Regions from separate parts of the Paenibacillus sp. FSL P4-0338 genome, predicted to be linked through region 1. Evidence: a T-box and tRNA genes for the amino acid it is inferred to sense, from the RefSeq annotation. Region 1 holds a T-box; the other holds one or more tRNA genes.
The links. The T-box of region 1 lies ahead of MKZ07_RS16620 (arginine--tRNA ligase). A T-box ahead of a tRNA ligase gene usually reads a tRNA of that ligase, here a tRNA-Arg.
Positions count from the first base shown of each region.

Region 2: it encodes a tRNA-Arg, which carries the amino acid that the T-box ahead of MKZ07_RS16620 (arginine--tRNA ligase) is inferred to sense. The anticodon was not compared.

Region 1 is NZ_JBBOCG010000001.1:3,784,599-3,787,817, reverse strand. It holds gene MKZ07_RS16620 (arginine--tRNA ligase) at 1-1,913, opposite strand, end outside; T-box leader at 1,968-2,190, opposite strand; gene MKZ07_RS16615 (hypothetical protein) at 2,424-2,729, opposite strand; gene MKZ07_RS16610 (hypothetical protein) at 2,923-3,219, shown strand, end outside.
Region 2 is NZ_JBBOCG010000002.1:887,762-890,980, forward strand. It holds tRNA gene MKZ07_RS27835 (tRNA-Asn) at 51-126, shown strand; tRNA gene MKZ07_RS27840 (tRNA-Ser) at 130-219, shown strand; tRNA gene MKZ07_RS27845 (tRNA-Glu) at 382-453, shown strand; tRNA gene MKZ07_RS27850 (tRNA-Val) at 459-534, shown strand; tRNA gene MKZ07_RS27855 (tRNA-Met) at 567-643, shown strand; tRNA gene MKZ07_RS27860 (tRNA-Asp) at 648-725, shown strand; tRNA gene MKZ07_RS27865 (tRNA-Gln) at 931-1,005, shown strand; tRNA gene MKZ07_RS27870 (tRNA-Lys) at 1,032-1,107, shown strand; tRNA gene MKZ07_RS27875 (tRNA-Leu) at 1,124-1,207, shown strand; tRNA gene MKZ07_RS27880 (tRNA-Gly) at 1,215-1,289, shown strand; tRNA gene MKZ07_RS27885 (tRNA-Arg) at 1,300-1,376, shown strand; tRNA gene MKZ07_RS27890 (tRNA-Pro) at 1,409-1,482, shown strand; tRNA gene MKZ07_RS27895 (tRNA-Gly) at 1,500-1,570, shown strand; gene MKZ07_RS27900 (helix-turn-helix transcriptional regulator) at 1,943-2,893, shown strand; gene MKZ07_RS27905 (hypothetical protein) at 3,073-3,219, shown strand, end outside.

The DNA.
Region 1 (3,219 bases):
GAGGCCAGGGAATAGGCGTAGTTACAGATCGTATTCGGCGTAAGCTCCCGGCTTGCTGTATAGAGTGTGTCTTGCCACAAGCTGAGCTGTCTCAGCAAGGCAAGCTCAGCTGCTTCGAGCTGCGCCGGGAACAGCGGCACCCTGCCCACGCCGGACCCGCTAACGCCAGCCCCGCTAACGCCAGCCGCGCCCACGCCGGCCCCGCCAACGCCGCTCTCGCCAACGCCGAACTCGCCCACGCTAGCCCCGCCAACGCCGCTCTCGCCAGCGCCGGACCCGCTAACGCCAGACTCGCCCACGCCGGACCCGCTAGCGTCAGCCGCGCCCACGCCACTCACATCACCCGCCGAAGCGGCCTTACTAAGCACGCGCTGCGCCCGGGCGTAGGCGTACATCAGGTAGACGCCGGTGTTGCCGGAGATTTCCATCGCCTGCTTGAAGTCGAACACAATCTCGGTGCCCAGATTGAAGCGCAGCAGGTAGTAACGGATGGCAGCGGTGGCGATGAGCCGGCTGGACAGGCCGTTTTTGTCCGAACGGGTGGATTCAATCATGTCTTCCATGAGCCGGACCAGCTCGGTTACCTTAATGCCGATTCCCTGGCGCCCGGACATGGCGTAGGAGCTTTTGCCGCTGGAGGTATCAATGCCCAGCCCTGCCGCAGAAGCGGGACTCAGCGAGACCACCCCATAGCTGACATGATGAAGCGCGTCTGCCTGCGTACCGAATCCCAGTGCCTTGAGTGCCTGCTTGACCATCAGCTGCGGATATTCCTGCCGGTAATCGATGACGTTCACGACCTGGTCCGCCCGTCCAAAAGGCAGAGCCTGTCCGCTCAAGCCGGTCGTCCACAGTCCGCTCTGAAATTCGTTGTAGCTGAAATCCTTCTCCAGCAGTCCGAACTTCCACAGATGATAGGCGATGTCCTTGGCAGTATAGGTCAGAATTCCGTTCGAGCGCACCAGCACCTTATCCTTCTGATGCTCCTCCTGAGTGTCCGGTACGGTGTCTTCAGCGGGTTGCTTCAGAATCCAGCAGCCTGCCAGCTTACCTTCGGTCTCCTGCACGAAGATCTCTGTCTGCGACAGCAGCTCGAACGCCGAGGCCCAGAAGCCCTCCTTCAGAATGCTGCTCTCCCACACCAGCAGATCGTAGTCAATGCCGAACCCCCGCATCTCCTCCACATGTTCTTTCACGATCTGCCCGGCGACGAGGTTGCCAATCCAGGCAGTATTACCATGGCCTTCCTCCAGCGCATGAAGAATCTCGGTCCGTTTCTGCACCATCTCTGGCTGCTGCGCGTAAGTTTTGTTAATCTCGGCATAGATGTCCCAGCAGTAATCTCCGAACCTTACATGTTCTCCCGCCAGTGGAACATTCAGCAGACCGGCTACAGTATCAGCCAGCTGATTGCCGAGATCATCCACATAGTTGTGCACCTCAACGGTATGGCCGGTCGCCCGCAGTACCCTCACCAGCGCGTCCCCGATACAGGAGTTTCTCAAATGCCCGATATGCATACTTTTATTCGGGTTGACGGAAGTATGCTCGACGATCACCTTCGACTCCCCTGCATGCTGAGGCAGCGTGAAATTCTCCTTCGCCCGTGCCCAGGCTTGCCAATCCAGATACATATTAATAAATCCCGGACCGGCAACCTCAGTTCTCAGCACCAGTCCGTGAACAGAGCCCGATGCTTCGAGCTCGGCGACGATCAGCCTGGCGATAACCAGTGGAGCTTTGCGCAAAGGGCGGGCGAGCTGCATGGCGATATTGCTGGAATAATCCCCGTGGTCGGCACTCGCCGGCTGCTCAAGGGCAACATTGACTTCAGCGATAGCAGGTACGCCCAGGGATAGTGCGATTGTGTGAACAGACTGCTTCAGGCTTTCTTGAATGAGCTCACTTAACATTGGCATGAATAACAACCTCCTGAATAAAATAACGACAAAAAAAGCCTTCATCTCCTAAGAGACGAGGCTTGTGCGCTCGCGGTACCACTCTCGTTGCTAAAGCCTTACGGTTTAGCCACCTTACAGGTTAACGGTCCTCGGCCGGGGCTTCCTACTACAAGGTTCAGAAGTCCATCTCACGGGTGCGCTTCATGGTTCTAATCTGTACCGGCTTTCACTTTTCCGGCTCGCTGGGGACTAGATATAAGACCATTACTCTCCCGGTCATCGATTGAATATGGATTTGTATCAGTATAGCGAATTTCTGGGAGAAAGCAAGAGCGGATTACCGTGCAGCAGAAGCCCAACCGTTAAGAATCACACGTCACTAGGCGCACCTGTCAGGTTCTTGATGTCCGTTGAACCATAAATCAGCAGCATAATTACAATGACCAGCAGGATCCCGCCGGCAAATCCTTCTCCGTCAAAACTGTCCATAACCCCGTCCCTCCCTTTCACTTCCGGATGTGTTCAGGTGTTTTCGGCTTTCTTTTTCAAAGCGGTCATGATCTCGTTCAGCGTCAGGCTGCTGTTGTCATCGAGGAAGCTGACCAGCTTATCGACATTGTCACTACTTAGCTCGCTTAGGGTTTTATATTTGCCTACCAGACTGACGAACATCGACGCGTCTGTGTACATCTGGATAGAGTCTACTTTCAGCTTGCCGGTCAATAGAAGTGCAGCTACGGCGAATTCAAGCCCTTTAGGGGTCTGGGTTTTGGAGCTGGACGGTGTTTTTTTGGCGGCGGGCCTCTTTCCTTTTCCTGCAGGGGGCATGGGAGTCCCTTCTTCCGTTCGGCGTTCGTATACATAAAAGTGCAGCGCATGGGCGGTCTTTCCTTATTCAAGGATATGCGTGCCTGCAGTCATTGGTGAATAGGCTCAGGCCTGTGTCCACACCGTTACAGGAAAGTCCGAATATGAATATATCGTACTTTGACACTAGAACTTCAAGGGAGGACGAGACAGGATGGCGATTTTGTCAACAGGACCGATAGAGAACAATGCCGTTTCGGGAGTCAGACCTACGCAGACAGTGACGGTAAGAGTGGTCAAGCGGAGTGCTCCAGGCAGCACCTCTATTAGTATTCAGGGATACGTGCTGGGCGCTACCAGAACGCTGTATGTCAGTGAGGTGATTGATGTTGCTCCGAATCAGGTGGTGACCCGGGATTATTTTGCTGATCTGAATGCCTATGAATTTGTGTTCATCACTGGAGAAGTGGACGAAGATGAGATTGGAATATCCGTGTGGGGCAAGACATCA
Region 2 (3,219 bases), on a different contig from region 1:
GACCATCCACACACACTGTGGTATTTTTTTTGCCCTAATTGGTTACATATTCCCTGATAGCTCAGTTGGTAGAGCACTCGACTGTTAATCGAGTTGTCACAGGTTCGAGTCCTGTTCGGGGAGCCATATGGAGAGGTGTCCGAGTTTGGCCGAAGGAGCACGATTGGAAATCGTGTAGGCGCCACAAGCGTCTCGAGGGTTCGAATCCCTCTCTCTCCGTAGCGTTACCTCTCTGCAAAGGGATGAGAACTCTCAGTGGTTCGTTGGAGCATAGGCTTCGTTAGCACTGCTTCGCAATCTCGTAACGAAGTGAAGAGTATCCCTCTCTCTCCGTAGCGTTACCTCCCTGCAAAGGGATGAGAGCAAATATATTTACAGCATGGCTCGTTGGTCAAGGGGTTAAGACACCTCCCTTTCACGGAGGTAACATGGGTTCGAATCCCATACGAGTCATATATGGAGGCTTAGCTCAGCTGGGAGAGCATCTGCCTTACAAGCAGAGGGTCGGGGGTTCGAACCCCTCAGCCTCCACCATCTATCTTAACCGAATAGATTTTGTTCAATGACGCGGGGTGGAGCAGCCCGGTAGCTCGTCGGGCTCATAACCCGAAGGCCGCAGGTTCAAATCCTGCCCCCGCAACCAATTTGGAACCGTGGTGTAGTTGGCCTAACATGCCTGCCTGTCACGCAGGAGATCGCGGGTTCGAATCCCGTCGGTTCCGCCATTTAATGGCTTAAGGGATGAGAATTCCCTGGGTTCGCTTACGCATAAGCTTCGTAAGGAATACTTCGCAATCTCGTAACGGAGTGAAGAGTATCCCGCCCTGTTAAGCCATTTTAATTGGTATTAAGACATAAGGGATTGAGCATCCTATATCTCGAAGTATAGAGTATCCATCCGATTCCGTAGTATTTTGCTAATTATAATATTGGGGATTAGCCAAGCGGTAAGGCAACGGACTTTGACTCCGTCATTCATAGGTTCGATTCCTATATCCCCAGCCATCTATTTTCGATTGTTTCTCTTATGAGAGCCATTAGCTCAGTTGGTAGAGCACCTGACTTTTAATCAGGGTGTCGAAGGTTCGAGTCCTTCATGGCTCACCATTTTCTTGTAACGTGTGCGCGTGTGGCGGAATGGCAGACGCACCAGACTTAGGATCTGGCGTTTCACGACGTGGGGGTTCAAGTCCCTTCACGCGCACCATGTTTTTGCGGACGTGGCTCAGCGGTAGAGCATCGCCTTGCCAAGGCGAGGGTCGCGGGTTCGATTCCCGTCGTCCGCTCCATATAGATTTTGCGCCCTTAGCTCAGCTGGATAGAGCGTTTGACTACGAATCAAAAGGCCGGGAGTTCGAATCTCTCAGGGCGCGCCATTTATACTTCATTGATTCAGTTTTTGTATTAACGGGATGTAGCTCAGCTTGGTAGAGCACCTGGTTTGGGACCAGGGGGTCGCATGTTCAAATCGTGTCATCCCGATATTTCATTTCACCTATGCGGGTGTAGTTCAATGGTAGAACTTCAGCCTTCCAAGCTGATAGCGTGGGTTCGATTCCCATCACCCGCTTATATCTGTATCACGTGAGTCCGTCAGCCCTATTGGGAAGGCGGACTTTTTTTGCTATTTAGGAAATGTATGAGAAAAACCGAACACAATAGAATCCAGAGTATCGATGCTCCACCTGGCTAAGCTGTAGCTGTCAAATGGCCGCCAGAAGGCAGAGAGATGGAGAGAAGGCAGAGAGAGGGAGAAAAGTGAACTCCGTTTAAGAATGGTATTAGCAGCAGTATCGTTCACCCGTTAGGGTGATTTTGTTGTAAGGGCCGGGAGGTTGCAATAGTATTGGAGGGCGTTATGTTTCTATAGAACTGATATAGTATAACTATGGGACTATTGGATCATAGGCAACACTTACTTGGAAGCTGAGGAGCATTTGTTATGACAGACAAAGTAATACGGATTTTTAGAATCATTAACGCCATTCAGTCGAACCCCGGGATTACCGCAGCAGATTTGGCCTTTAGGTGCGAGGTGAATATAAGAACGATCTACAGGGATCTTGAGCTGATCAGCCACTTTGCTCCGGTTACGAATGAAGGAAGGGGCACGGGGTACCGGTTCATGGGGAAATTCTTTTTGTATCCGCTGGATTTCTCGGAGCAGGAGTCGCTGGCGTTCTCTTTGCTGCCTTCGGTCCTGAATCAGGATAGAATCCCACCGGGTTTTCATTCTGCGTATGACAAGGTGATGGGGACTCATCTGAAGGAGAAATCGCGGCAAAATGGCCTGCTGGAGAATATTGCGGATATTATTCAAATGGGCACCCCGGCCTACCGCAAGGAGAGCCGGAACTTCCTGCAGCCGCTTATTGGAGCAATCCTGGAGCAGCGCAGCATCCGTACGGTATACCACTCGCAATCAAGCAACGTTACTACGGCGCGGGAGATTGACCCGTATTATCTGATCCCGCGGGATCAGCGTTTTTATCTCATTGGCTATTGCCATCTGAAGGGCGCAATACGTACGTTCCGGATCAGCCGGTTTGAGCAGGTAGAGATGACGGCGTCTACTTTTGATAAGGGAAATTTCAATATTAAGCAGTATCTGAAAAACACCTGGTCGATCAACCGGGGGACCCGGAATGTCACGTTCAAGGTACGGTTCGATCCGGAGGTGGCGCGTTACATTAAGGAAGAGGAGCTGTTCGTACAGCCGCGGATGAGCGAAGAAGGCGATGGGACGCTGCTGTTCGAAGTCACGGTTAATAATGAGAATGAGTTCATCAAGTGGATTCTGCAGTATGGCCCTAATGCGGAGATTCTGGAGCCGGAGTCGGCCAGGGAACGATTGAAGGAGCAGCTGGAGCAGTGGCTGGATGTGTATCAGTAGTAGTTGTAGATCACAATACTACATAATATGGAATAAAATATGTCGAAAAGGTTAGATTGAATAGTTCAACTGGAGAATAAAGGCTTTTTTAGAGATATATATGCCCTGAATGAATTGACCGGAGCGGTGAAGCAGGTTATTATTGGAATATAATGGAATGATAGGAGGCAAGATAGAAATTGCTGGAACTGGATGGGATGAATGAAGACTCTTTGACAGATATGCTTAAAGTCTCGTTCTCATGGGAGAACTGGACGGCAATTCTCGAGATTTCAGACAAGCTCTTTGAACTTGCAGTTCTAACCTACGGCTCCCATCAACAGGGT